3 regions of the Mesorhizobium sp. WSM4816 genome follow, and region 2 is predicted to be linked to each of the others. Evidence: predicted binding sites of a transcription regulator. Region 2 holds the regulator's gene; each other region holds the start of a gene.
What was found. Region 2 encodes LexA, which represses DNA repair genes until DNA is damaged. Its sites were predicted from a motif close to TGTTCNNNNTGTGTTCNG; they were not measured.
Positions count from the first base shown of each region.

Region 1: a site for LexA is predicted at 6,418-6,435, ahead of AC0L3H_RS28660 (ImuA family protein). Genes of this name have one in related genera too.
Region 3: a site for LexA is predicted at 4,589-4,606, ahead of AC0L3H_RS29125 (helicase-related protein). Genes of this name have one in related genera too.

Region 1 is NZ_JBVVQR010000042.1:14,009-23,694, reverse strand. Features, by position in the region: gene AC0L3H_RS28695 (NAD(P)/FAD-dependent oxidoreductase) at 1-118, opposite strand, end outside; gene AC0L3H_RS28690 (ATP-binding protein) at 185-1,681, opposite strand; gene AC0L3H_RS28685 (response regulator transcription factor) at 1,741-2,436, opposite strand; gene AC0L3H_RS28680 (DUF4153 domain-containing protein) at 2,440-3,981, opposite strand; gene AC0L3H_RS28675 (HpcH/HpaI aldolase/citrate lyase family protein) at 4,546-5,430, shown strand; gene AC0L3H_RS28670 (DUF1737 domain-containing protein) at 5,456-5,662, shown strand; gene AC0L3H_RS28665 (metallopeptidase family protein) at 5,851-6,273, opposite strand; gene AC0L3H_RS28660 (ImuA family protein) at 6,459-7,499, shown strand; gene AC0L3H_RS28655 (DUF6504 family protein) at 7,441-8,922, shown strand; gene AC0L3H_RS28650 (error-prone DNA polymerase) at 8,919-9,686, shown strand, end outside.
Region 2 is NZ_JBVVQR010000005.1:100,711-110,396, reverse strand. Features, by position in the region: gene AC0L3H_RS08310 (LpxI family protein) at 1-758, shown strand, start outside; gene lpxB (lipid-A-disaccharide synthase) at 748-1,914, shown strand; gene gltA (citrate synthase) at 2,010-3,338, opposite strand; gene gltX (glutamate--tRNA ligase) at 3,520-4,944, opposite strand; gene AC0L3H_RS08290 (ComEC/Rec2 family competence protein) at 5,048-7,504, shown strand; gene lexA (transcriptional repressor LexA) at 7,498-8,250, opposite strand; gene AC0L3H_RS08280 (molybdopterin molybdotransferase MoeA) at 8,355-9,560, opposite strand; gene moaC (cyclic pyranopterin monophosphate synthase MoaC) at 9,560-9,686, opposite strand, start outside.
Region 3 is NZ_JBVVQR010000044.1:8,724-18,409, reverse strand. Features, by position in the region: gene fdxA (ferredoxin FdxA) at 36-374, opposite strand; gene AC0L3H_RS29130 (RNA-binding S4 domain-containing protein) at 626-1,012, opposite strand; gene AC0L3H_RS29125 (helicase-related protein) at 1,027-4,413, opposite strand; gene AC0L3H_RS29120 (hypothetical protein) at 4,840-5,106, opposite strand; gene AC0L3H_RS29115 (TetR/AcrR family transcriptional regulator) at 5,103-5,687, opposite strand; gene AC0L3H_RS29110 (FAD-dependent oxidoreductase) at 5,769-7,022, shown strand; gene phbB (acetoacetyl-CoA reductase) at 7,127-7,852, opposite strand; gene AC0L3H_RS29100 (acetyl-CoA C-acetyltransferase) at 7,975-9,153, opposite strand; gene phaR (polyhydroxyalkanoate synthesis repressor PhaR) at 9,466-9,686, shown strand, end outside.

The DNA.
Region 1 (9,686 bases), on a different contig from region 2:
CGAACTGCGGGTCGCGCTCGACCAGCGCGATCGAGCCCGAAAACCCTTCCTCGCGCAGATAATAGGCGATCGAGGAGCCGACGATGGCTCCGCCGATGATGACGACGTCGTAGCGCACTTTTTCGCTTCTCCAGTTCTGAAGCATGATCCCGAAGCCGGTTTTCTGAAACGATCATGCTGCAATTCATGCAGCCGGCAGGATGATCTCGAAGCGCGTGCCGCGCTCGGAGTCAACCAGGCGGATCGTGCCATCATGCGCTTTCAGCAGGGCCAGAACGATGCCGAGGCCCATGCCGGTGCCGCCGCAATCGCGGCGTGTGGTGAAGAATGGCTCGAAAATACGCGCACGGTTGCTCGGCGAAATGCCGGCGCCGTCGTCGCTCACCTGGATCGTCGCCTTGCCGCCTGCGCTCGCCGCCGTGATCGAAACCAGTGTCGCGCCATGCCTTGCCGAATTGTCGATGAGATTGGCCAGCACGATCGCTGCGTTCTCGGCCGAGATGCGCAGGCCGGTCTCGCCGCCCGCCTCGACCCGAAGCGCCAGCCTGTCCCCGGTCGGCAACAGCGCCAGGGCCGCACTGAGCGATGTGCTTTCGCCGCTGGGCGCAAGATTTTCGGCACGCGTCAGGTCGAGCAGACGGCGCACCAGCAGATTGAGCCGCCCGGCGTCGGTGACGATATTGTCTGAAAACCGCCGCCGCTCGGCCTCGTCCATTGCGCTACCTGAATCGCGCAGCAGTTCGGCCGCCCCCTGGATCGCCGTCAGCGGCGATTTGAGCTCGTGCGAGACATGGGTGGCGAAGGTCTGGATGCTGTCGGAGCGCGCATGCAGCTTTTCGGCCATCTCGAGGAAAGCGTCGGACAGCGCTGCCATCTCGCGCGTGCCATGATGGTCGAGCGGCCTGATCGCTGCTCGATCACCGGCGGCGATCCGCTTTGTCCGCTCCATCAGCGCGTAGATCGGCCGGCTGACGGTGCGCAGGAAGATCAGGCCGATGAGCAGCGTGCCGCCGAGGATGGCGATCGCCGCCAGCACCACCTTGCCGCGCTCGCCATAAAGATGCTTGACGATGTTGTTCGGCGTCCGCGACAGATAGACGACGCCGGCGACCTTGCCGTCGACGGCGACGGGCATTGCGACGAAGACGCGGACTCTCGTGCCGCGGCTGACCGAATAGAGCGAAGGTGGCGGCTCGTCTGATATCCTCTGCCTGAGCGCGCTGGCATAGCGGCCGGCAAGTGCTGCGCGAACCTCGCCTACTGCGCCGAGCGACAGGCCGATCTCCTCGCGTCCGGCGATGACGACGCCTTTGGGATCGAGCAGCCGGAAGCCGGCAAGCGTGGTTTTCTGCGTCTCGGCAAGAATGCCCGACAGCCGCGCGCCGATCGCCGTGAAGGCGGGATCGACGGTGGCGGCTGTCGCCGCGGGCCGTGTCGCCAGAACCCTGTCGGACGCAAGATCGAGGCTTGGCTCGATCGGCCGGTAGGGAGAGTCCGGACTGTCGCTGTCGGCAGGCACGGCCGCGCCGAGCTTTTCAGCCGCGATGCCGGCGTCGCGGACCTCTTGCGCATGGATGGCGGCAAGGGCGGCACCCTGCGCGATCAGCTCGGCCTCGGTCTGGCGGATCAGCTGGTTCTCGTAGAGCCTGAAGAAGAACAGGCCGACCAGCGGCAGCGCCATCACCATGATCAGGATGGCGACAACGACCGTGGCGAGGCGCGGCCGCCATTTATGCGCGGTCACGCGCCGCACCGGCCGAGCCGGAAGCCGACGCCATGTACGGTCTCGATCGCATCTGTGCAGCCGGCCGCCGCCAGCTTGGCGCGGATGTTGCGGATATGGCTGTCGACGGTGCGGTCGGCGACATGGATGTTGCCGGCATAGGCATTGGCCATCACCATGTCGCGCCCAAGCACATGCGCCGGGCGCGCCAGAAACCCCTTCAGGATGGCGAATTCGATCGAGGTCAGCACCAGCGGCCTGCCGTCGAAGCTGGCGGCGTGGCTGGCCGGCAGCAAAGCGAGACGGCCGTGCGAGAATTGCCTGTCGTCGGCCTGTTCGGCTTTTGCCGGGCGGGCGCGCCGCAGGATGACGTTGACGCGGGCGACCAGCTCGCGCGGGCTGAACGGCTTGGTGACATAGTCGTCGCCACCCATTTCGAGCCCGAGGATGCGGTCGATTTCTTCATCTCGCGCGGACAGGAACAGCACCGGCACATCCGATGTGTGCCGCAGCCGCCGGCAGACCTCTAGCCCGTCCATCTCCGGCATGCCGATGTCGAGCACGACAAGATCGGGCGCGCGGCGCTCGATCGCCTGCAAGGCGGCGGCGCCGTCGGCTACCGCGACCGTTTTCATGCCGGCCTTTTCGAGCGCGAAGCAGATGATCTCGCGGATGTGCGGATCATCGTCGGCGATAAGGATGTGATGCGGCATCGATCAGCGGCCCGGCACGAAGGGTTCGGAGCCCTGAGGAACCACGAACGGGATAGACGTGTCGAGAGTGCGAAGGAGCCGCCAATCGCGAAAGCTCCAGGCGCGCCAGTTTTCCTGGGCCGCGCGGTAGCCGGCCTCGTCCTGTCCCAGCAAACGGACGAGTTCGCGGTAGGGGGAAACGCTGGCCGTATTGGTCCTGGCCTGATGCTCGAGGAAGCGATCGAGCGCCGGCCGGGCGCTGGGACCGAGCGAACGCAGGTACCAGAAATCGAGCTCGGTTCCGTGGCCGGTCATTTCGAATGAGTGCTCGACATTGTAGTTGGCGATCAGGGCGGCAAAGTTGATGAACGAGCAGGCATAAAGCGTCGCCGATAGCGTCAGAAGATTGGCGGAAAGCAGCCATTCATTGGATTTTCCGAGCGCGATGCGGGCGATGATCAGGACGAGGCCCGCCGCCACCAGCCCCATCCAGACGAAGGCGGCGACGCGCCAGTAGGTCAGCGCATAGATGCCGACATAGAGTTCAAGCCGCAGGATCGACGAGATGACCAGCACGATGTTCTGCGCCACCCAGACATAGACCAGCCGGCGGATGAACGGATCGCTGGAAGTGGCACTTCCCGGCCTGAGCGCCGCCAGCACGAAACCGGCGGCGAGCAGCGCCGTGACGATCAGCGGATAGGCGCCGCGATGCGCATAGGCGGCGTAGGTCAGCCCGTCGGGCAGGGCGATGCCGCCCCACAGATAGGTGGCGTCGAGCGCGGTCTGCATCGCGAACAGGATGTTGAAGATGACCAGCGCGCGAAGGATGGCGGCCTTGCCGAAGATGATGTCCTCGATCGCCCTGGCGGGTTTTGTCGTCGTCGTCACCGCGCTGACAGGGACAGGTGTCACCCGACGCGCAATGCGGCGCAAGAAGCGCGGCAGGCGCGGGCGCAAAAAAGCCCAGACGCCGGCAAGCACGACCAGCCAGAAGGCCAGCCGCGGCAGCTGGATGAGGTCGAGCAGTGCGTAGAGATCGATCAGCGACAGCCAGTATTCGATAACCGGATTGGCGGCGCCGAACAGCGCCAGAAACACTGCGCCCAGGGTCAGCGGCATGATCCAGACGGCGATCGCCGCGAAGCCGATGCGCCGCCGGCCAAGCCGCCGCGCCGCCTTGCGCCAGCGGACGAAATCGTGGACGAACCGAAACGGCGCTGCGAGCAGGAACAGCGCGACCTGGCCGGCAATGCGGGCAAATCCGCGCCGCAGCCGCCCGACCAGCGAAAGCGTAAAGACGGCCAGCGCCGCAAGCCCGATCGCGACGGACAGCGCGCTGACATTTTCAAGGAGCGGCAGCAGCCCGACAAGCAGGGCAACGGGTTTGAACCAGGCCCGGCCGGCGCTGAGCGCCGCGGCCGCGGCGGCCAGCGTCATGCCGAACAGGAAGAGCGTGATGCCGACCGGCTGCCCATAGAAGAAGAAATCGGCCAGCGCGGCAAGCAGGGCGGCAACGCCGAAGCGCGCGCAACTGCCCGGCGCGGCGGTAAGCAGCGATGTCATGATCGGGTTTTCTCAGCGGCTTTGATCCGGCCGGGGGGCGGAGATTTGCGGATGAAGGGAAAGAGAGTCGCCGAACGCGGCGGATCGATGAGCCAGCAACCGTCATTGCGGAGGGGCAGGGACCAACGGGGCTTTTCGCGCTCTTGCATGCCGCCCTTTTCGCCGGCCGAAATGCAGGCTGCGAGGCGGGTCCGAGGAGATTTTCCGCAATGTTGTGCAGTTTTTGTGCAGGGTCAGGAATCACTTCAGCTTTGAATCCGCCCCGTCACCCCTTTTGCGGGCGCTTGCGCTGCCCCTCACCTGCCTGCCGGCATCCTCTCCCGTATAGTGACGGGGAGAGGGGTGCTCTCATCGCCGGTTTCGCCAATCACCAGCGTTGCAAGAATGACGTCGAGGCTGCGCCAGCCCCTTCTCCCCGTCCCTATACGGGGAGAAGTGCCCGGCAGGGCGACGAGGGGCGGCGCCAACTTCGATGATTGGCTTGCATCCAATGCAAGCTATGACTGCCCGAAGCGATTGCCCTGTGTGCTTGCTTCGATCGCCTCCAGGCGGCATAGATCAGGCATGACCGAAACCTGCCGCCCGCGCCGCTCGGTGCTTTACGTCCCGGCCTCGAACGACAAGGCGCTGGCCAAGATCTCGTCACTGGCCTGCGATGCCGTCATCATCGATCTCGAAGATGCCGTCGCCCCGACCGACAAGGTTTTTGCCCGCGAAAAGCTGGCTGATATTTTCGCTCACCGCGCAAACCTGCGCTGCGAAATGGTCGTGCGCATCAACCCGCTCTCCAGCGAATGGGGCGCCAGGGACTTGCTGGCGGCGGCACGCTGCCAGCCCGACGCCATTCTGCTGCCCAAGGTCGACACGCCGCGCGACGTCCTGGAAGCCGGCGACGTGCTGGACGACAATTTTTCACCCGACGAGGTAAAACTATGGGCGATGATCGAGACGCCCAAGGCGCTGCTCAACATCGGCCCGATTGCCGAGCTTGGACGCGATCCGGCCTCGCGGCTGGTCTGTTTCGTTGCCGGAACGAACGACCTGGTCAAGGACACCGGCATTCTCGCCACGCCCGACCGGCGCTATCTCACACCATGGCTGATGCAGATGGTGCTCGCCGCGCGCGCCGGCGGCCTCGAGCTGCTCGACGGTGTCTTCAACGATTTTCGCGATCTGGACGCTTTTGCGCGCGAATGCGCGGAAGCAGCCGCCATGGGGTTCGAGGGCAAGTCGCTGATCCACCCGGCCCAGATCGATGCCGCAAACCGCGCCTTTGCACCATCTGCCGAAGCCGTGGCCGAGGCGCGTGCGGTCAAGGAGGCCTTCGCGCTTGCCGAAAATGCCGGCAGGCAAGTCATTGCGCTGGATGGAAAGATGCTCGAGCGGCTGCATCTGGCGCAGGCCGAAAAACTGCTGGCGAAGGCGGCCGCCAGCGCCAGCGGGACATGATCGCAACCCACCACAGGAATGAAAAATGAAACTCTACCGCTTTCTGTCCGGCCCGGACGATTCCAGCTTCTGCCACAAGGTGACGGCGGCGCTGAACAAGGGCTGGCACCTGTTCGGGTCGCCGACCTATTCCTACGACCAGCAGACCAAGACCATGCGCTGCGGCCAGGCCGTGGTGAAGGATGTCGAGGGCCAGGAATACGGGCCCGACACCAAGCTCAGCGATTGGTAGCTTTGCAAGGCTCGACGCAGGGTGTGTTGAGATTCAGGTCAGGCCGCGCCGGAGTCGAAGACGGGCGCGAAGCGACCAGACTGGGTAGTTTCCGAGAACCGGAGCGGAGCGTACTTTTGGGTACGTGAGCACCGGGAGCGCAGGGAACTGCCGTTCGCAGGCCGGCATCACCTGAATATCAGCACAGCCTACTCGGCTGCCTCTTCGATCCGTTCCATATCGTCGTCCGACAGGCCGAAATGGTGGCCGATCTCGTGGATCAGCACATGGGTGACGATATCGCCCAGCGTCTCCTCGTTCTCGGCCCAGTAGTCGAGGATGGCGCGGCGGTAGAGCGTGACGCGGTTCGGCCCCTCGCCGGTCTGCGGATTCCAGCGCTCGGCGATGCCGCGCCCCTCGAACAGGCCGAGCAGATCGAAAGGCGTTTCCAGCGACAAATCGTCCATGATCTCGTCGGTCGGGAATTCGGCGATCTGGATGACGATCTCGCCGGTCAGCTTGCGAAACTCCTCCGGCAGATGGGCGTAAGCTTCTAGCGCCAGGAACTCCATTTCCTCCATCGACGGCGAAAGCTCGTCGTGCCAGGTACGGGTCTTGTAGATGCGGGCCATGCTTTGTCCTTCTGATCCCGGCATATAGGCTTTCGCGCCGGACTCGGCAATTGGCCGGGTTGCCGTCCATGCGCGGCAGGAATAAATTCCCCATGACTGCGCCTATGACTCCGCTTGACTCTTCGGCCGCCCTCTGGAATCTATTAGAACATAACAGGAACAATTGTGAGTGGAAGCTGACCGTCATGGCGACAAGCGCCGTGGCGCGGGAGACTGTTTTTGCCCTGCGCCGCCAGATCGCGAAGATCGAGGGAACGCTGCCCGAGCGCCTGCAGGCGCCGGCCGGCGCTCCCGTTGATGCGCCCCGGAATCCAACAGCTGATGTCACGCCCAAAAATCTGACAATTGTCCGCCGCGGCCTCGCCGTGGCGCCGCCCGATGCGTTTCTGCGCACCGGCGCCGAAGGTCTCGACACCGCGCTCGGCGGCGGCCTGCCGAAGGCGGCGCTGAGCGAGATCCATGGCGCCGCGACCCGCGATGCCGGAGCCGTCGCCGGCTTCGCCCTGTCGCTCGTCAGCCTGATCCTCAAACAGGGGCCGCGACTGCCGGTCCTGTGGATCGGCACCGCGGAAATCTTCCGCGAGGCCGGCTTCCCCTATGCCAGGGGGCTTCATCGCCTTTTCGGCATCGAGCCGGAGCAATTGCTGTTTTCCGAGACGCCAAGGCTCCTCGACGCGCTGTGGACCGCCGAGGAGGCCGCCCGGATGACGGCGCTCGCCGCCGTCATTCTCGAAATCCGCGGCAGTCCGCAGCGGCTGGACCTCACCGCGACGCGGCGGCTGCACGCCCGGGCACAGAGCGCCGGCCGGCCGGTGTTTCTGCTGCGCCAGGCCGGCGAACCCGAGCCGACGGCGGCACCCGTCCGCCTCGTCCTGTCGGCGGCGCCGTCGGCACCACGCCAGACGATCGCCGGGCCGCTCGCCGGCTCGATCGGCCGCCCCGCCTTCACCGTCAGCATCGGCAAGAGCCGCACCGCCTTGCCAGGACAATTCACACTGGAGTGGAACCCCGATGAACGCAGTTTCGAGGAAAGAAGGGCTGGGGAAAGACGCCAAGAACGGGCAGCGAATCCTGTCCCTGTGGTTTCCGCATCTCGGCGCGGAAAGGATCCTGCGCCAGCGTCTGGGGCGGTCCTGGCGTTCGCGGCCGTCGGATCACCTGCCGCTGGTGATCAGCCATCGCCAGGCGAACGCGCAGCGCATCGCCGCCCTCGACGAGCGGGCTGAGGCGCTTCACCTGAAGCGCGGCATGGGCATAGCCGACGCGCGCGCCATGCATCCGTCGATCGACGTCGTGGAAGCCGATCCCGAGGCCGACCGCCGCCTGCTCGAAAGCCTCGCCGACTGGTGCGACCGCTACACCCCGCTGGTGGCGATCGACGCAGCCGATGGCCTGTTTCTCGACGTCACCGGCTGCACCCATCTTTTCGGCGGCGAACGGGCGATGCTGGACGACATCCTGTCGCGCTTTTTCCATCAGGGTTTCGATGTCCGCGCCGGCCTTGCCGCCACACCAGGTGCAGCCTGGGCGGCAGCGCGGTTTTCTGGTGATCGCATCGTCCCCGGTGGCGAGGAGGAGGCGCTTCTCGCACCCTTGCCGCTGGCGGCGCTGCGCATCGAGCCTGACATCCGCGCCAGCCTGGAAAGCGTCGGCCTGCGCACGGCGGGCGCCGTCATGGCAGCACCGCGCGCGCCGCTCGCCCGCCGCTTCGGCAGATCGCTGCTTTTGCGTCTCGACCAGGCGCTCGGCCGCCTCGACGAGGCGGTGTCGCCGCGCCTGCCGGTGGCGCCGCTTTCGGTCGAACGCCATCTCGCCGAACCGATCATGCTGACCGACGAAATAGAGCGGCTGGTGAAAATGCTGGCGACGACATTGAAGGCGGACCTCGAGCGCCGCGGCGAGGGCGCAAGAAGGCTGGCGCTGCTGCTTTTCCGCGTCGACGGCGCCGTCAGCCGCATCGCCGTCGGCACCTCGCGGCCGTTGCGCGAGCCGTTGCTGATCCAGAAATTGTTCCACGAGAGGCTTGCCGCGCTCGAACAGGACATCGATGCCGGCTATGGCTTCGATCTCGTGCGCCTCTCGGTGCTGTCGGCCGCGGCCTTCGACATGCAGCAGGCGGATCTGACCGGCGAGACGCGCGACGACAGCGCCGACATAGCCCTTTTCGCCGACCGCATCCGCGCCCGGCTCGGCGACAGCGCGGTTTTGAAACCGGTTGCCGTCGAGAGTCATCTGCCCGAGCGCGCCGTCGCCACGCATCCCTATGCGGAGGCGCCGCAAAGGGTCTCTGCGCCGAAGCAGCCGGACAAGATGCCGGGCAAGATGAAAGACACTAGGCCTGTCTTGCGGCCGGAACGGCCGATCCGGCTGTTCCGCTCGCCCGAGCCGATCGAGGTGCCGGCCACCAAAATGCCTGAAGGACCGCCGCTGAACTTCCGCTGGCGGCGCGCGCTCTACCGGGTGGCGCGCGCCGAAGGGCCGGAACGCATCGCCCCGGAATGGTGGCGGGAGGCAGCGGGGCAGGAAGCGACCCGGGATTATTTCCGCATCGAGGATAGCGACGGCCGCCGTTACTGGCTTTATCGCCAGGGTCTCTACGGCGCCTCGCAGGCGGCGCCGCGCTGGTTCATGCACGGGGTCTTCGCATGAATGCGCTGGCGGCCGTCCCCTATGCCGAATTCGGCATCCAGTCGAATTTCTCGTTCCTGCGCGGCGCCTCGAAACCGGAGGAGCTGGTGGTCGCGGCAAAGTTTTTGGGCTTTTCGTCGATCGGGCTTGCCGACCGCAACACGGTGGCCGGCGTCGTGCGCGCCTGGCAGCAGGCCAAGGTGGAAGGTCTTTCCTGTCATCCCGGCTGCCGCCTGGTTTTTTGCGATGGCACGCCCGACGTTCTCGCCTATCCGCGGGACCGCAAGGGCTGGGGCCATCTGTGCCGCATGCTGACGCAAGCCAATATGCGCGACGACAGCGAAAAGGGCGCACCGCTGCTCTATCGCGACGATCTTTTCGAATGGGGCGATCTCATGTCGCTGGCGATCCTGCCGGATCTGTCGGCGCCGGCCGAGGATCTCGGGCTGATCAGCCGCCTGAAAGATCGCTTCGGCCGCAAGACCCTGCGGCTTGCCGTTTCGCCGGATTATCACGGCAACGACCGCTACCGTGTCGAGCAGGCGGCTGCCATGGCCGAGGCATCAGGCATTCCGCTGATGGCGACCAACGACGTTCTTTACCATACGTCCGAACGGCGCCGGTTGCAGGACGTGCTGACGGCGATCCGCCTCAACCTGCCTGTTGCCGAAGCCGGGCTGGAACTGGCGGCCAATGCCGAGCGCCATTTGAAGCCGCCAATGGAGATGACGCGGCTGTTCCGGCGGCATCCGCAGGCACTGGCGCAAACGCAGCACTTTGCCGGC
Region 2 (9,686 bases):
CGGGCGAGGTCGACCGCATATCCGACTTCGACGCCTATGAGCAGGCGACGTTGAGGCTGGAGGATGTCGGCTCTCTGCTGCCGACGCTCAAAAATAGTCATGTTACCCATCTGGTGACAGCGGGCCATATCACACGGCGCCCCAGACTGAGCGCCATGCGCCTCAATCTCGGCCTGCTCGCCTGGGTGCCCAGCCTTCTTGTCGGTGTAACCCAAGGCGACGACACCGTGCTGAAACTGTTCGTGCGAAGGGTCGAGCGCAGCGGCATCAAGGTGGTCGGCGCTCATGAGATCGTGCCGGAACTGGTCGCCGCCGAAGGCGCGCTGACCAAGGCAGCGCCGCGGAAATCCGACTGGCGCGACATCAAAGCGGCCCACGCAGCGGCAATGGCCATCGGCGCGCTGGATATCGGCCAGGCGGCTGTTGCGATCGGCGGCCGCGCCATCGCGCTGGAAGGCATCGAGGGCACCGACGGATTGCTCGATCGAACACGGCAGTTGCGCGGCCATGGCAGGCTGGCCGGCAGAACGCGCGGCGTCCTGGTCAAATGCGCCAAGCCTGGCCAGGAGTTGCGCGCCGATCTGCCCTCCATCGGCCCGCAGACGATCGAGGCGGCGCATGCCGCCGGACTTGCCGGCATTGCCGTCGAAGCCGGCCGCTCGCTGGTTCTCGAAGGCCCGACAGCCGTCGCTCGCGCCAACGCGCTCGGCCTGTTCGTGATCGGCCTGCCTGCTGCGGAGCCGGTGCATGGCGACTGAGCGACCGCTGAAGATCGCCATCGTCGCCGGCGAGGAATCCGGCGATCTGCTTGGCGCCGACATCGTAGAGGCGCTCAAGCGCGTGACCGGCCGCGAGGTCCGGCTCGTCGGCATCGGCGGCCGGCATTTGCAGGCGCTCGGCCTCACGCCGCTGTTCGACGGCGGCGAGATCGCGCTGATGGGATTGAGCGCCATCCTGCGCGATCTGCCGCGCCTGATGCGACGGATCAGCCAGACGGCCGGTGCGGTCGCCAATGAAAAGCCCGACTGCCTGATCACCATCGACAGCCCGGATTTTTCGCTGCGCGTGGCGAAAAAGGTGCGTGCCGCCGATCCGGCAATCCCGATCGTCCACTATGTCTGCCCGAGCGTCTGGGCATGGCGGCCGGGCAGGGCGGTGGCGATGAAACCGTATGTCGACCACATCCTCTGCATCCTGCCTTTCGAAGTGAGGGAACTCGCCCGCCTCGGCGGTCCGACCGGCACCTATGTCGGCCATCGCCTTACCCACGATCCAGGCGTGCTCGGCGCCGCCAAGGCGCAAAGCCTGCCGCGCGACCTGTCCGACGATCGTGTGAAGACACTGCTTGTGCTGCCTGGCTCGCGTCGCGGCGAGGTGCGACGGCTGGCCGGCCCGTTCGGCAAGACGATCTCGATCCTGCGTGCGCGCGGACACCGCTTGCGCCTGCTGTTGCCGACCGTGCCGCATGTCGCCGACCTGATCAGGGCTTCGGTGGCAAGCTGGGACGAGAAGCCGGAGATCATCCTTGATCCCGAGCGCAAATGGCAGGCCTTCGGCAAGGCCGATGCAGCGCTGATCGCATCGGGAACGGTGTCGCTGGAACTGGCGCTGTCGGGTGTGCCGATGATCTCCTGCTACCGGCTCGATCCGGTCATGCGGATGGCCCAACGCCTGATCACCGTATGGAGCGCCTCCTTGCCCAATCTCATCGCCGACCGCCCGATCGTGCCGGAAAGCTACAACGAATATGTGCGACCGCACTACCTGGCGCGGCAGTTGGAGGCGCTGTTTTCCGACACCCCCTATCGCGCATGGCAGAAGGACGGTTTTGCCGAGGTGGCCAGACGCATGGCTGTCGACGGACCTTCGGGCGACATCGCTGCGGGGGTCGTGATGAAGTGTATCAAGCGGTGAATGGTGAAGTGGTGAATAGTGAATGGTCAAAATCGTGCTTGACCATAGGCCACAAAGAGACCCTGCTTCACTATTCACTATTCACTATTCACTATTCACCGTTTAGCAATCGGCACATAATCCCGTTCCGGCGCACCTGTATAGAGCTGGCGCGGGCGGCCGATCTTCTGGTGCGGATCCTCGATCATCTCTTTCCACTGCGCGATCCAGCCGACGGTGCGGGCGACTGCGAACAGTACGGTGAACATGGTGGTGGGGAAGCCCAGCGCCTTCAGCGTGATGCCGGAATAGAAATCGACGTTCGGATATAGCTTCTTCTCGATGAAATAGGAATCGGTCAGGGCAATCCTTTCCAGTTCCATGGCGATGTCGAGCAGCGGATCGTCCTTGATGCCGAGTTCGCCCAAAACCTCATGTGCGGTCTTCTGCATGATCTTGGCGCGCGGATCGTAGTTTTTGTAGACGCGATGGCCAAAGCCCATCAATCGGAACGGATCGTTCTTATCCTTGGCGCGGGCGATGAAATCCGGGATGTGGTCGACTTGGCCGATCTCGCCCAGCATGTTCAAGGCTGCCTCGTTGGCACCGCCATGGGCCGGTCCCCACAGGCAGGCGATGCCGGCGGCGATGCAGGCGAACGGATTGGCGCCCGACGAGCCGGCGAGGCGAACGGTCGAGGTCGAGGCGTTCTGCTCGTGATCGGCGTGCAGGATGAAGATGCGCTCCATCGCACGCGCCAGCACCGGGTTGATCTTGTATTCCTCGCACGGCACGGCAAAGCACATATGCAGGAAGTTGGCCGCGAAATTCAGCTCGTTCTTCGGGTAAATGAAGGGCTGGCCGATGTGGTATTTGTAGGCCATCGCCGCGATCGTCGGCATCTTGGCGATCAGCCGCATCGATGCGACCATGCGCTGGTAGGGGTCCGAGATGTCGGTGGAATCGTGATAGAAAGCTGACAGCGCACCGACCACGCCGCACATCACCGCCATCGGGTGGGCGTCGCGGCGAAAGCCGGTGAAGAAGCGCGACATCTGCTCGTGCACCATGGTGTGGCGCGTCACCCGGTAGTCGAAATCGTCCTTCTGCGCCTTGGTCGGCAGTTCGCCGTAGAGCAGGAGATAACAGACTTCGAGGAAGTCGCCGTGCTCGGCCAACTGGTCGATCGGATAACCGCGATGCAAAAGGATGCCGGCATCGCCATCGATGAAGGTGATTTCCGACTCGCAACTTGCCGTCGAGGTGAAGCCGGGATCGTAGGTGAAGGCCCCGGTGGTGCTGTAAAGCGCGCCGATATCGATGACGTCAGGTCCGACCGAGCCGCTTCGCACCTTGAGTTCGTGAGTTTTGCCGCCGAATTCAAGTTTCGCGGTCGACGCGTGGGTTTTGCCGCCAAATTCCATTTTTGTCGCAGCTTCGGACATTGCAAACTCCTTTTTGTTTTCTCATGTCGGCAAAGGCAAAATTTCTGCAACGCAACACGTCGAAAGTATCGGAGTTCGCGCGTTTGCGCCCGCAATTGGATTTGCGTGCCAAATTGGGCCAAGACCTAATGTTGCACTGCGAAACCCACCTTTCAATGCCAATCTTCTTGGGCCAGTTTTGCTAATCGATTTGATCCGCGACGCGCGCCAGGCTTTCCTCGCGGCCAAGCACGGCAAGCACGTCGAACACGCCGGGCGAGGTGCTTTTGCCGGTGAGCGCGGCGCGCAAAGGTTGGGCCACAGCGCCAAGCTTACGACCGCCGGCAAGCGCATATTGGCGGATCGCCGCTTCCGCCGCTGCGGCCGTCCAATCCCCTGAAATCGCCTTCAGCGCCGCATGCGCGCCCCGCAGGATCTCGCGCGCCTCACCGCCGAGCAGCGCCGCCGCCTTCTCGTCGATCGGCAGCGGCCGCTCGGCAAACAGGAAGGCGGCACCGTCAACCAGCTCGACCAGCGTCTTGGCGCGCTCCTTCAAGCCGGGCAGGGCGGCCAGCAACTGCGCCTTGCGTGTGTCGTCGAGGCGCGCTGCGATCGCCGGGCCGCCTTCGAGATAGGGCAAGGTGTTGATGAAGATATCGAGCAATTCGGCGTCGTTCATGCGCCGCATATGCACGCCGTTCAGCGCCTCGAGCTTGGCGAAGTCGAAGCGGGCGGCCCCCTTGTTGACATCGCCGATGTCGAACCACGCAATCATGTCGGCGATCGACATGACCTCGTCGTCGCCGTGGCTCCAGCCGAGCCGCGCCAGGTAGTTGAGCAGTGCCTCGGGCAGATAGCCCATGGCGCGATAGGCTTCGACGCCGAGGGCGCCGTGCCGCTTCGACAGCTTGGCGCCGTCGGCGCCATGGATCAGCGGGATATGCGCCATTGACGGCACCTCCCAGCCCAAGGCTCGATAGATCACCATCTGGCGGGCGGCATTGGTCAGATGGTCGTCGCCGCGGATGATGTTGGTGATGCCCATGTCGTGGTCGTCGACGACGACGGCATGCATATAGGTCGGATTGCCGTCCGAGCGCAGGATGATGAAATCGTCGAGGTCCTTGTTGGGGAAGCGGACTTCGCCCTGCACGCGGTCATGCACCACCGTCTCGCCTTCGGCCGGCGCCTTGATGCGGATCGCGCCCCTGGCGCCAACCGGCGCCTCTGACGGGTCGCGGTCGCGCCAGCGGCCGTCATAGCGGGGAGGCAAGCCCTTGGCCCGCGCACTCTCGCGCATTGCCTCCAGCTCAGCCGGCGCCGCATAGCAGTAATAGGCTTTGCCGAGGCGCACCAGCTCCTCGGCGACCGCGCGGTGGCGCGGCGCGCGCTCGAACTGCGATACCGGCTCGCCGTCCCAGGTGAGGCCGAGCCAGGAGAGCCCATCGAGGATGGCAGCGGTTGCCGCATCGGTCGAACGCTCGCGATCGGTGTCCTCGATGCGCAGCAGCATCCTGCCGCCGGTGTGTTTCGCATACAGCCAGTTGAACAGCGCCGTGCGCGCGCCGCCAATATGCAGGAATCCGGTGGGCGAAGGGGCAAAACGGGTGACGACCTTGTCGGGCATGGAACTCTCGGGGCAAGCGCAGGAAACGGATGTGGCTGCGCGGACTTTCGCGCGTTGCGCGTTCATGTAGCATAGGAGGTCAAGGGCGCAAGGGGCGAACCCTATGGCTGGACCAGGCCGCGGCGTGGACGAGAGCGAGGGCGCGAACGCAAGCGTCAGCGAACGATCGCTGTTCGCCGACGTTCCTCACGCTGAGCCGCTACCCGTTTCGCTGCCTGCGTCGCCGCCGGGCATCCAGCCTCTTTCGCCGGATCGCTCGGCGCCGATACCGGCTCCAGCACCCGGCCCTGTCATTCGTTTTCGCCGACAGCTCAGCCATCTTTCACCATCCGGTGTCCGCAACAAGGTGGCCTCGGCAGCCGGCCTGGAACTCGACCGCGGCGTCGCCTTCCTGCTGGTGCCGGTTTTTCTGGCATGCGGGGTGATCGTCTATTTTTCGCTTGCCGTCGAACCGGACTTTGCCCAGCCCATCTCCGTCGTGGTCCTCACGGCATTGTGTGCGGCCGTCACGCGCTCACGCCGCAAAACGCATCTGTGCTTCATGGCAGCGTTGCTGTGCGCGCTTGGTGTGCTCGCCGCCAAGGTGGAAACCTGGCGCGCCGGAACGAAGATGCTCGGTTCGGAAATTCAGACCCGGCTGACCGGCCGTGTCGTCAGGCTCGACCAGATGGCGAACGGCCGGATCAGGCTGACCATCGACGTGATGTCGACCGCCCGGCCGACACTGCGTTATGCACCCGAACGTGTCAGGGTATCGGCACGCAAGATTCCCGCTGAGATGACCGCAGGCTCGGTGGCAACCGGCTATGTGAGGCTTCTGCCTCCGACTGGCCCGGTCAGACCGGACAGCTTTGATTTCTCCTTCGACAGCTATTTCGCCGGTATCGGTGCCAGTGGCTTTTTCCTCGGCAGTCCAAAGATCGTCGTCTCCGAAGATGCACCGTTAACCGCACGCCTTTCTTCGTCGATCGAGAAGGCGCGCGAAACCATAGCCGACCACATCAGGGACAGCATCGGTGGTGCCGAGGGGGAGATTGCCGCTGCGCTGATCGTCGGCGTGCGTGCCGGCATCCCCGAAGAGATAAACGAATCGATGCGGCGCACCGGCATCTACCACATCATCTCCATTTCCGGCCTGCACATGGCGCTTGTCGCCGGCACCGTCATGGGATTGCTGCGCGGCGCCTTTGCGCTGTTTCCCGACTTTTCGTCGCGCCGGCCGGTCAAGAAATATGCGGCTGCTGCCGCACTCGTCTCCATCGCTGCCTATCTGATCTTTTCCGGTATCGTGGTCGCGGCTGAACGCAGCTTCATCATGCTGGCGGTAATGCTTGTCGCCGTGCTGTTCGACCGGGCGGCACTCACCATGCGCAACCTGGCGATTTCGGCCATCGTCGTCATCGTCGTGTCGCCGCATGAGGTGGTCGGCGCAAGCTTCCAGATGTCGTTCGCCGCGACTGCGGCTCTCGTGGGCGCCTATGCCGGTTGGTCCGACTATCGTGCCGACAAGGCCACGGCGCCGCAACGGCGACGGTCACCGGTCGCTTTTGTCACGCGCAAACTTGTCGCTGGGGCAGGCACCATCGCAATGACCTCCATCATTGCCGGCAGCGCCACCGCGCTGTTCGCCATCTGGCACTTCCAGCGCGTCTCGCCGCTTAGCCTGTTCGCCAATCTGGCCGTCATGCCGATCGTCACGATCGTCATGTTCCTGGCCGTCCTCAGCGCCTTGGCAATGCCTTTTGGCCTCGACGGCCCTTTCCTCTACATGATGGGCAAGGGCCTGACGGCGATGATCGCAATTTCGGGATGGATCTCGGAGCGTTCGCCGGTCGATGCAGTCGGCCTGATTTCGTTGCAATCGGTCCTGCTGGTGACGGTCGCCCTGGTCATCGCCACGATGGCGACGACATGGCTGCGGCTTGCCGCACTTCCCTTTGCGCTCGCCGGCCTGCTGACGATTTCCGAGACGCGCACCCCCGACGTGCTGATCTCGGAGGATGCGCACCTGGTGGCGATGCCGATCGGCGGCGGTGAACTTGCCGTCAACCGGGTGCGTTCGAACGAATTCACCACCGACAACTGGAAACATGCGCTGGTTTCAACGACGATCGTCGAGCCGGAGACATTCGAAAAAGGAGATGTGCGGTTCGACATCGCCGACCCGGCCGACCTGCCGCCGGGAGCGCCTTTCACCTGCACTGCCGGCCTGTGCCTGGCCCGGCATCCGTCCGGCGCGCTCATCGCGCTCGCCGACAACCGCAAAACCGCGCGGCCGGCCTGTGCCTTTGCGGATTTGATCGTCATCGACGATGCCACAGCCTATTACAAACCCTGCCGCAACCCGCTGGTTCTCGTCGTCACCAAACGGCAGCTCGCACGCATGGGCAGTGCCGCCGTGTTCTTCGATCCGCTATCGGCGACGACGCGCGCAGAAATCCGTTTTGCCGTCAGACAGCCATACAGACCCTGGCATGAGCAGCGGCGATTTTCGCGCGAGGCGAGGGGCCTGCCGCCATACCGCAGGGCCGAGAAACCCAAGAAGCCTGCTCTTCAGTAACGCCGGATCAGTCCGACGAGCTTGCCCTGCACCTTGACCCGGTCCGGCCCGAAGATGCGCGTCTCGTAGGCCGGATTGGCGGCTTCCAGTGCGATCGAGGCACCTTTGCGGCGGAATCGTTTCAGCGTCGCTTCCTCCTCGTCGACCAGAGCGACAATGATCTCGCCAGGCTGGGCGGTATCGGCGTTGCGGATGATGACCGTGTCGCCGTCGAAGATGCCGGCCTCGATCATCGAATCACCCTTGACCTCCAGCGCGTAGTGCGTGCCGCCGGTGATCATGTCCGGTGGCACCGAGATCGAATGCGTCTGGTGCTGGATGGCGTCGATCGGCACACCGGCAGCGATGCGGCCCATCACCGGTATGGAGACGGTGGCAACGACGTCGTCGTCATTGCCGGCAGCACGCATGCGCGAAGGCGCCGGCTTGATCTGGCGTCCGAGGCCGCCCTGTCCAAGCCCGCCCTGGCCAAGGCTGCCTTGAATGACGCTCGGCGAGAATTTGCGCGCCGCATTGAGGCCCGGCGCGATCGAATCGGGCAGGCGCAGCACCTCCAGCGCGCGGGCGCGGTTGGGCAGGCGGCGAATGAAACCGCGTTCCTCCAGCGCCGTGATCAGCCGGTGGATCCCTGATTTGGAGGCGAGGTCGAGCGCTTCCTTCATCTCGTCGAACGAGGGCGGAATGCCGCTTTCCTTCAGCCGTTCGTGAATGAACATCAGCAGTTCATGTTGTTTGCGTGTCAGCATCGCCACCCCCAACAGAATCAGAAAAACAAACCCAGAACAAACACTATCTGTTCCAGTTGTGTTCCGCAACCATTTAAAGTTTAATGAATGTGTTGACGTTTTGTTCAGCGTAGCATCAGCACGCTGCAGGCGGCGCCCGCTGCGGCTGCGGGAGCGAATGGCTCGCGCACGACCAGTCCGTTGGCGTCGGCCAGCATTCTGAGCATCGAGGAATCCTGGATACTGAACGGCGTTGCCTCAAGCGTGCCAGCTTCTTCCTTCACCACCGCGCGTACATAGTCCTGCCTGAGATCGTTGGCCGGCATGGCGGCGCCGAGCCGCGCCTGACGCATGTCCTGGCGGAAGGCGCGGCCGCTGAGCCGCGCCAGCAGCGGCTTCAGAAAGAGCTGCGTGCAGACCAGGCTGGCCACCGGATTGCCGGGCAGGCCGATGCAGCGGATGGCGCCCAGCCGCCCGAACATCAGTGGCTTGCCGGGCCGCATGGCGATTTTCCAGAAATCGAGCGCCATGCCTTCGCCGGTCAGCACGTCATGGACGAGGTCATGGTCGCCGACCGAGGCGCCGCCCAGCGTGACGATGACGTCCGCGCCTGCGTCGACGGCTTTTGTCACCAGCGCGGCGATCGCCTCCTTGCGGTCGGGGGCGATGCCGAGATCGAGTGCGCTGGCGCCGACCGAGCGGGCCGCGGCGGCGACACCATAGGCATTGGAGGAGATGATCTGGTCGGGGCCAAGGTCGCTGCCCGGCGGCAGCAATTCGTCGCCGGTGGCGATGATGGCGACCAGCGGCCGTTTCACTACGCGGACCTGCTGGTGGTTGGCCGACGCCGCCAGCGACAATGCCGCCGGATCAAGCAGGCGGCCTTTCTCCAGCAGCATGTCGCCCTTCGAGAAATCGAGCCCGAGGCGGCGGATGTTGCGGCCTTCAACCGTGGGCGCGGTCACTTCGACGATGCCGCCACCGAGGTCGCGGACATTCTCCTGGATGACGATGGTGTCGGCGCCTGCGGGAAGCGGCGCGCCGGTGAAGATGCGCACGGCCTGCGCCGGGCCGACTGTTCCGGTAAAGCCGCGACCGGCCGGCGCCATGCCGATCACCGAAAGTCTCGCGGGCACGGACGCGACATCGTCGGCCCGCACGGCATAGCCGTCCATGGCCGACGCGTTGAATGGCGGCTGGGTGCGGAGCGCCATGAGCGGCTCCGCCAGCACGCGGTCGGCGGCATCCATCAGGGCGACGCTTTCAGCCTGCAAGGGCGCAGCATCGGCAAGCAGGTGCTCGAGCGCCTCGGCGACCGCAAGCAGCGCCATTATTGGCCTGCCCCCTGGGCATCCGCCTTGTAGTCGCCGGATTTGCCGCCGGTCTTTTCCACCAGCCTGATGCCGGAGATCGCCATGCCGCGATCGACCGCCTTGGCCATATCATAGATGGTCAGG
Region 3 (9,686 bases), on a different contig from region 2:
TTCCGAAAATCGATTTCGATTTTCGCGGTCGAGCGCTAGTCGCCCTGGCCGGGCTCGGGGGAAAAATATTTTTCGAACTTGCCGGCCTCGCCATCGAAGGACTTGGCGTCGGCCGGAGGCTCCTTCTTGGCGGTGATATTGGGCCATTTATCGGCATACTCGGTGTTGATCTGCAGCCATTTGTCGAGCCCTGGCTCGGTGTCCGGCTTGATCGCGTCGGCCGGGCATTCCGGTTCGCAGACGCCACAGTCGATGCACTCGTCGGGATGAATGACGAGCATGTTCTCGCCCTCATAAAAACAGTCGACCGGACAGACCTCGATGCAGTCCATGTATTTGCATTTTATGCAATTATCGGTCACGACATAGGTCATCGGTCGGCTCCGGGACGTCCCCTTTTATCAGGGCGACGTGGCGTCCAATCGGACGCACAAGGTACGCTGTAACACTTTGAAACCACGCATCGCGCGCTTGGAAAATCGATATAGATTTTCGGGCCGATGCGGTAGGCTTTCTTGGTGAGGTAACGTCTTTGCCCGCCGCTTGCAAGGGCGGCCATTGCGCGTGATGCCGGTGTTTCCGGAATGGATTTCCAGCCGGCGACGCGACGAAAGCCGGTTATGCGTCAGTCGTCGCCGAACAACCGGTCGGTCTCCCGGCGTTCCTTCTTGGTCGGGCGGCCGCTGCCGGCATCGCGCAGTGCGGGGATCGCATCGCGAACGGCCTCGCCCTTTGGTGCCGGCGGCGGCGAGATATCCTCGTAGAGCAAGCGCGCTTCCTCGGCGGGACCGCGCCGGCTGCCGGTGCCGAGCACCTTCCAGACGAAGATGCGCCGCTCGAGAGTGATGGTCAGGACGTCGCCGAGGCGGACCAGATCGGAGGCCTGCGCTGCTTTGTCGCGATTGATGCGAACGCGTCCGGCCACCACCAGCTTCGCCGCCAGCGAGCGCGATTTCACCGCACGCGAAAAGAACAGCCATTTGTCGATGCGCTGGCGGGCATCAGTGACCATCGGAGCGAACGAACTTACTTCTTCAGCTGGTCGCGCAACGCGGCGAGCTTGGCGAAGGGGGAATCCGGGTCGAAGCGCACCGGACGCTCCTCGCGAGGCTTCGGCTGGAACGCGGGCTTTCCACCAGGCGCGCCGCCCTTGCCGTCCGGCCTGCCGCCTTTCCAGTCGGGCCGGCTTTCGCGACGATCGGGGCGCTCTCCCTGCGGCTTGCCGTCGCGCCGTTCGCCTGGCTCGCCCTGGGGCTTGGGCTTGAACTTGCTGCGGTCGAAGCGGGGCTTGCCGGCGCCGTCGCCGTCGCGGCGTCCTTCATGGGCGGGTCGGCCGCCCGGGGCGCTGGCCTGCTGCCCGGCCTCTGCCGGCGCGTTGCTGCGGCCATCGCGCGCGGCTTGTCCGCTGCGCGGGCGATTGTCCCTGTCACGGGGCCGGTTGTCGTGGTGGCGGTGGCGTGGGCGCTGGTCGAAGCGGCCCTGCCGCCACAACAGGATGGGTTTTGGTTCTTCGGCCTCTTTCTCGGCCTCTGGAGCAGCCTCGCCGGTGGCGGCTTCCACCGCCGCGGCAGGTTCGGCCGAGACTGCTGCCGTTGCGGGCGAGGCTTCGGAAGCCGGCTCCGCCTGTGCGACCTCAACCTCGGCGGTTTCGGGTGCTGCCTCTCGAACTGCGGCTTCAGCTGCAGGCAGACCCTCTACCGTGACCTCAGGCGGAGTTTGCAGCTGAGCTTCTGCGACAGGTTCCGCTTCGGTAGCGGGTTCCGCGAGAGCCTCCGCCGTGGCTTCTGCCACTGCATCCGGCTCAGAACCGTCGGCCGGCGTCTCGACGGCTGCGTCGGCAATCGCGGCTTCCGCTGCCTTGGCCTGCTCGGCTTGTGCCTCCGCCGCCTGCTTGGCCGCGGCGGCTTCGCGCGCGACATTGTCCTGTGCCTCGAGCCGTGCCTTCACCTCGACAGCCGGCTTCGGCTCGGCCCGGTAGCCGAGGCCTTTCAAGATCTCTTCCATATCGTCGGCCGTGGCGCCGAGGATCGACATCATCGGCGGCGTTACCATGAAGGACTGACCGTCATAGGCGCCGTCGGGGCGCTGGCCGAGGCCCGGCTTCCAGTTGGTTGCGGGCCGGATCAGGTCGGCCAGCCGTTCGAGGATGTCGACGCGCACCGCACGACGGCCGAGATTGCGGTAGCCGGCCAGCTTGTAGAAGGTCTTGTCGAAGGTGGGATCGATGACCACCGAGGTGCGGCCGGAGGCCAGCGCGTGAACCACGTCGCCAAAGCCAGGCTTGTCCTTGCCGTCGTTCTGCAGCGCCCACAACAGCGTCACCAGTCCGGCCGGGGCCGGCTTGATCAGCGCCGGCACGAAGACGTGGTAGGCGCCGAAGCGCACGCCGAGCCGGCGCAGGGCGGCGCGGCCCTCCTGGTCGAGCGACTTCATCTCCTCGGCGATGTCGCGGCGGTTGATGAGGCCGAAATTCTCGACGAGCTGGAAGGCGATGCCGCGGCCGATGCCGGTGATCTGCTCGGCGTTCTTGAGGTCGACCAGCGGCTTCAGCAGCGACTCGATCTGGAAATTGACGAAGCGCTCGGCGCGCGCCGCGACCTTGTCGCGGGCGGGACCGGTGAGCTGCTCGTCGGCCAGCAGCACCAGGCGCGGCTTCAACGGCTCGTCGCCTGCGACCAGCGTGCCGATCGGCGCGCCGATCCAGCGCAGCGTGCCATCGGAGCCGAGCGCGATGTCGCCATTGGCCGAGGCGCCGAAGCGTTCGGCCCGCGCCTCGAATTCGGCTGCAAGCGCCTTCTGGGCTGCTGTGCGCACCGCCTTGGCGTCCTCGCCGCCGGCGCTTTGGTCCGCGGTGAAGCGGAACCCCTGCAACTCGCCGACATGATGGCCTTCGACGAGGACGGTTCCGGTTGGACTGATTTCGGCTTCAGGCATGGTATTTTCTCTAAGGCGCCGCATGAGGACGGAAGTCCTGCGGTCTACGAAGCGTTTCGTCAACCGCTCATGCAGCGCATCCGACAATCTGTCTTCGATTTCGCGCGTCTTTTCCTGCCAGTGTGCCTGATCGGCCAGCCAGCCGGGCCGGTTGGAAACGAAAGTCCAGGTGCGGATCTGGGCGATCCGGTGCGACAGCGTGTCGATGTCGCCCTCGGTGGTGTCGGCGCGGCGCACCTGCTCGGCCATGTAATTCTCATCGACATGGCCATGCCTGGCAAGGTCCATGTAGATCGAGGCGATCAGGTCGGCATGCTGAGCCGGGGCGATCTTCCTGTAATCGGGAAGGGCGCAGGCCTCCCACAACAGCGCCACGCGCCCGGCGTCGGTGGCAAGCGCCCGGATGTCCTCGTCGCGGGACAGATGTTCGAGCGCCTGCGCATCGACCGCCGGCAGCGCGCGCGTCAGGCCTTCAACCGGCGCGTTGGTCTCGATCGAGCGCTTCAGCGCGTCGAGGTTGGCGAAATCGAAACGCGCGGTGCGCCATTGCAGCACCTTCACCGGGTCGAAATCATGCGCTTCGATCTTCTTGACCAGTTCCTCGTCCAGTGGATCGACCTGGCCGGTGACGCCAAAAGTTCCGTCGCGCAAGTGGCGGCCGGCGCGGCCGGCGATCTGGCCGAGCTCGGCCGCCGTCAGGTTGCGATACTGGTAGCCGTCGAACTTGCGGTTCTGGGCGAAGGCGACGTGATCGAGATCGAGGTTGAGGCCCATGCCGATGGCATCGGTGGCAATCAGATAATCGACATCACCCGACTGGAACAGCTCCACCTGCGCGTTGCGGGTGCGCGGCGATAGCGCGCCGAGCACGACTGCCGCACCGCCCTGCTGGCGGCGGATCAGTTCGGCGATGGCATAGACCTCGTCGGCGGAGAAAGCGACGATCGCCGTACGTCGCGGCAGGCGGGTCAGCTTCTTGGAGCCGGCATAGGCGAGATGCGACAGCCGTGGCCGCGTCACCACCGACACCCCCTTGAGCAGACGCTGGAGGATGCCGTGCATGGTCGCTGCGCCGAGCAGCAGCGTCTCCTGGCGGCCGCGCAGATGCAGGATGCGGTCGGTGAAGATGTGGCCGCGCTCGAGGTCGCCGGCCAGTTGGACCTCGTCGACGGCAACGAAGGCGGCGTCGGTCTCGCGCGGCATGGCTTCCACGGTGCAGACCGAATATCTGGCGCCGTCGGGCTGGATCTTCTCCTCACCGGTGATGAGCGCCACCTTGTGAGCGCCGACTTTTTCGCAGACGCGCGAGTAGACCTCGCGGGCGAGCAGCCTGAGCGGCAGGCCGATAATGCCGCTTTCATGCGCCACCATGCGCTCGATGGCGAGATGGGTCTTGCCGGTGTTGGTTGGCCCGAGCACAGCGGTCACGTCGCGGCCTGACAGGATCAGTGGCTCAGTGTGTTTCGGCTGGATGTTCATCGACCTGGAAATTAAGGCTCTCTGCCTCGCGTTGTCGGGAGCGCGCCCCGTAGTGGCGCGGGTGACAGCCGACACATAGGGATTTTGGGCGTGAAGCGAAAGCAGAATATTCCGATGGCAGCTCGAAGCCTTCCGTCGCCGTCGACATGCCGTTCCGCCGTTCCGATTTAACAGTTGGAACGAGTCTGGAACGAATCGGCTACGAATCGCTGACTCGCGCAGATTCAGGTTTTGTTCACGGCTACATCTGGATTTTTCGCCGGCGAGTCTCACCACATGCTGAATCGCCGAACTGGCCCGTTTCATGCAGGGCTGACGTCGCCGTTAACCTTTGCCGCTGAACGATCGACGCAGGTCGGCGGGCGTCATCCAACATTCTGAAATAATTAAACTTTCCTAACGCGCCTTAACCATTTGGGATTGTTTTCAGCCCTTGTCGTTTAACACTGTGCTCAAAGCCGGAACGAAACGGCGACGAATCGGCGCCGGCGCCTGTTTCCCGGTTTGTTCACCCCAATATGTTGTGTCGTGAACAGGTTTTCCACCTGTTATCCACACGCCGTTAACAGGGTTTTGCACAGGCTGCACGGCCGCCGCTAATTTTTGCGTGCCGCTTCGGCACAAATCGGCGTTACGTCCGTTAGTCGGCGCAGTCGCTGCACGACGACCAGACTGCCAGCCCGGCTTGTTCAAGGCGCATCCTCTCCCACGGCATAGCGCTGCAAAGTAGGGCCGACGTTCTGGACAATTTCGTCGTGCGACAGGGCGACGACGGGCGGAAGCCGCAGCAGGTATCGGCACATCGCCAGACCCAGCAACTGGCTCGAAACGAGCCCGGCCCGTCGACCCGCATCGGCGGGGTCAGCGACCGCCGCAATCACCGGCCTCACCTGGTTGCCAAATACGTCGCGCAATTTTTCCGCGGCGAATTCGTTCGACGTCGCCGAACGCAGCAGAATTGCCATGCCAGGGCCGCTGGCCGAGCCCTCCCAGACTTCAAGAAAACGCCTGATCAGCGTTTCGCCGATGGCATTTCGGTCGATCACCCGCAGTGCCGGCAATTGCAGGTCGACGACCGCCGCCCTGGCGAACAGCTCGTCCTTGCTGCGGAAATAGCGGATCACCATGGCCGGATCGATCGAGGCATGCGCCGCGACGTCACGGATCGAGGCGCCCTCATAGCCGTGCTCGGCGAACAGGAGCTTCGCGGCCTCCAGGATTTTGGCGCGCGTGCGGTCCGACTTGCCGGGTTTTTTCGGCTGATTCTCGGTCATGAAAAGCTTATGCCAACAGCCGTTGACAAATGCAATGGCTTCGACTAAAAAGTCAACGATCGTTGACAAATGGAGAGAGAAATGCTGCCCGAAACCACGGAAGTCCTGATCATTGGCGCCGGCCCGACCGGCATGGCGCTGTCCATCGTGCTGCACCAGGCCGGTGTCGATCATGTCCTGATCGACAGGCTGGCTGAGGGCCTTCAGACCTCGCGGGCTGGCGTCATCCACGCGCAGACGCTGGAAACGCTGGAGCCTCTCGGCGTCACGCACGGGCTGAGCGAACTTGCCCTAAAACTGCAGAATTTTACCATCCGCGACCGCAATCGGGCGCTGCTCAAGCTCGATTTCAGCAAGCTTCCGTCGAGGCATCCCTATCTGATGATGCTGCCTCAGAACCTGACCGAGCAGGTGTTCGCCGAACGGATCGCAGCCTTGGGCGGCGTGATTCATCGCTCGGTCGAGGCCAAGGCAGTCGTTCAGGACGCTGACGGCGCACGCGTGACGGTGATCGAGAACGGCCGCGAGAGACTGATATCGGCACGCTATGTCGTTGGTGCCGACGGCATGCACAGCCTGGTGCGCAGGTCGACCGGCATCGAGTTCGACGGCGCCGCCTATGACGCTTCGTTCGTACTTGCCGATGTTCGTCTCGACTGGCCGGTTGGGCCGACGGAAGTGTCGCTGTTCTTTGCCCCGGCCGGGCTGGTGGTGGTGGCGCCGCTCCCGGACGGTTCGTATCGGGTCGTCGCGACAATGGATGAGGCACCGGAAAACCCCGCGGTCACCGACATCCAGGCGCTGCTCGACAGCCGTGGTCCGACCAAGAAAAGAACCCGGGTGCTCGACCTGGCGTGGAGCTCGCGTTTTCGCGTGCATCACCGCCTGGTCCGCTCGTACCGCAAGGACCGGCTGTTCCTTATCGGCGATGCCGCGCACGTGCACAGCCCGGCGGGAGGGCAAGGCATGAACACCGGCATCATCGACGCGGTCGTGCTTGGCCAGTTGCTTGGCGACGTGGTGAACGGCGTGCGCCCGGAAACCGCGCTCGACCTCTACGAAACGCTGCGCCGCCCGGCGGCCCAGGAGGTGCTTGAACTGGCGGGCACGATGACCGAGATGGCGCTTTCCCGCAATTCGGTGAAGCGGTTCGTCCGCAATCTCGTGCTTTCAGCGCTGAACCTCACTCCGTTTCTGAAGCGTCGCATCGCCTTGAAACTGTCGGGCCTCAGCCGGGCGTCGCTTGCCCGCCTGCCGGCACCTTCGCGCCAGCCGGGTCCAGTCGCCGCCCAGACCAAGCCGGCAGCCGAACCAGGGCTGAAGCGTGTCGCCTGACGGCCGGAATAATCCGGATCCCGGCCTCGAACTCGGCCGTGTGGGTGGTTAGACCCGTGCAACGGTCACCGGCAACAGGCCGACGCCTCAGGTGACATGACGCCTCAGGTGATATACTGGCCGCCATTGGCTGATATGGTCGAGCCGGTGATGAAACCGGCATCGTCGGAAGCCAGGAAGACGACGCAGCGTGCGATCTCTTCCGGCTCGCCGAGGCGGCCGACCGGGATCTGCGGGATGACGCGCTCATTGAGCACCTTCTCGTCCATCGCCCTGACCATCTCGGTGGCGATGTAGCCGGGGCAGATGACATTGACGGTGATGCCGACCCGCGCCCCTTCTTGGGCGAGCGCCTTGGTGAAGCCGATATCGCCGGCCTTCGACGCCGAATAATTGACCTGGCCGGTCTGGCCTTTCTGGCCATTGATCGAGGAGATGGTGATGACGCGGCCGAACTTGCGGTCGCGCATGCCGACCCACAGTGGGTGCGTCATGTTGAAGACGCCGGAAAGATTGGTGTCGACGACCTCTTTCCACTGCTCGCGCGTCATCTTGTGGAACATGGCGTCGCGGGTGATGCCGGCATTGTTGACCAGAACGGAAACCGGGCCGAGATCGGCCTCGACCTGCTTGATGCCGGCGGCGCAGGCATCGTAGTCGGCGACCGACCATTTGTAGACGGGAATGCCGGTCTCTGCCTTGAATTTCTGCGCCGCTTCGTCATTGCCGGCGTAGTTCGCGGCGACCTGATAGCCGGCGGTTTTCAGGCCGATCGAGATCGCGGCGCCAATGCCGCGCGATCCACCGGTGACGAGTGCTACCTTTGTCATAATATCCTCCCTTTTTCTCGATCGGCGGGCGGCGAACGGAAACGCTCTAACGGCGGAGCCTGTTCGCCACCGACTGTTTCACGGCTTGCTCGCTCCGTCCTCACGGCGCTTTGCAGATGACTTCACAGCGCTTCAACGCACATGGCGACCCCCATGCCGCCGCCGATGCACAGCGTGGCAAGGCCCTTCCTGGCACTTCTGCGGCGCATCTCGTAAACCAGCGTGTTGAAGATGCGGGCCCCGGAGGCGCCGATCGGATGGCCGATGGCGATGGCACCGCCATTGACATTGACGATCGACGGATCCCAGCCCATGTCCTTGTTGACGGCGCAGGCCTGGGCGGCGAAGGCTTCGTTGGCCTCGATCAGGTCGAGATCGCCGACCGACCAGCCGGCCTTGGCCAGCGCCTTGCGCGAGGCGGGAATGGGCCCGGTGCCCATGATCTGCGGATCGACACCCGCGGTCGCCCAGGACACGATGCGCGCCAGCGGCGTGATGCCGCGCTTTGCGGCTTCCGCTTCGGTCATCAGCAGCACCGCGGCGGCGCCGTCATTGATGCCGGAGGCATTGGCGGCGGTCACCGTGCCGTCCTTGTCGAAGGCCGGTCTCAGCTTGGTCATCGCCTCGATCGTGGCGCCGTGGCGGATATATTCGTCCTGGTCGACAATGGTGTCGCCCTTCTTGCCCTTGACGGTGAAGGCCACGATCTCGTCCTTGAATTTGCCGGCCTTCTGCGCGGCCTCTGCCTTGTTCTGGGAGGCCAATGCGAGCTGGTCCTGGTCCTCGCGGGTAATCTGGAACTGGCGAGCGACGTTTTCGGCCGTGTTGCCCATGTGGTAGCCATTGAAGGCATCCCACAGCCCATCCTTGATCATGATGTCAATCATCTTGTAGTCGCCCATCTTGACGCCGGCACGCAGGTGTTGAGCGTGCGGGGCCAGCGACATCGATTCCTGCCCGCCGGCGACGATCACCTTGGCATCGCCTGTCGCGATCTGCTGCATACCGAGAGCAACAGCGCGCAGACCTGAGCCGCAAACCTGGTTGAGGCCCCAGGCGGTGGTTTCCTTTGGCAGGCCGGCTTCGATAGATGCCTGGCGGGCGGGGTTCTGGCCCTGAGCCGCAGTCAGCACCTGGCCGAGGATGACCTCGTCGACCTCCGCCGGCTCGACACCGGTACGGGACAGCAACTCCTTGATGACGACGGCACCAAGCTCATGCGCCGGCGTGGCGGCGAAGGCGCCGTTGAAGGAACCGACGGGCGTGCGCGCCGCACTGGCGACAACGATGGCAGCGGACATGTTCTTCTCCACACTTCGAGGTATCGAGGTTTTGGTATCGCAGTTTGTATCGTCAGGGCTTTTCTTGCCCTTTCAATGATCCAAGTCAAACCGGAAATGGGCATACCGGCCATGCGCCGCAAGCAGGTTGCGCATCGTGGTGGATACAGCCGGCCCATTGCTGCGCAGCATTTTCAGCCCGCCGTGCAGCATTAATTGATGCCGCACTGCACAAACCGCTTGGAATTGTGACGCTTTTGCGCATATCCTTGAAAAGGCGCAATCGTTACCGGCAGCTTACCTCAAGTGCGCCGGTGTCCCGGGAGGATGCTGATGGCCGCGAAAGACGAACCGATTATCATCAAGAAATATGCCAATCGCCGCCTCTACAACACCGGCACCAGCACCTATGTGACGCTCGAGGACCTTGCCGAAATGGTCAAGAAGGGCGTGGAGTTCACCGTCCAGGACGCCAAGACCGGCGACGACATCACCCATCCGGTGCTGACCCAGATCATCTTTGAACTGGAGAACAAGGAAGGGCAGAACATGCT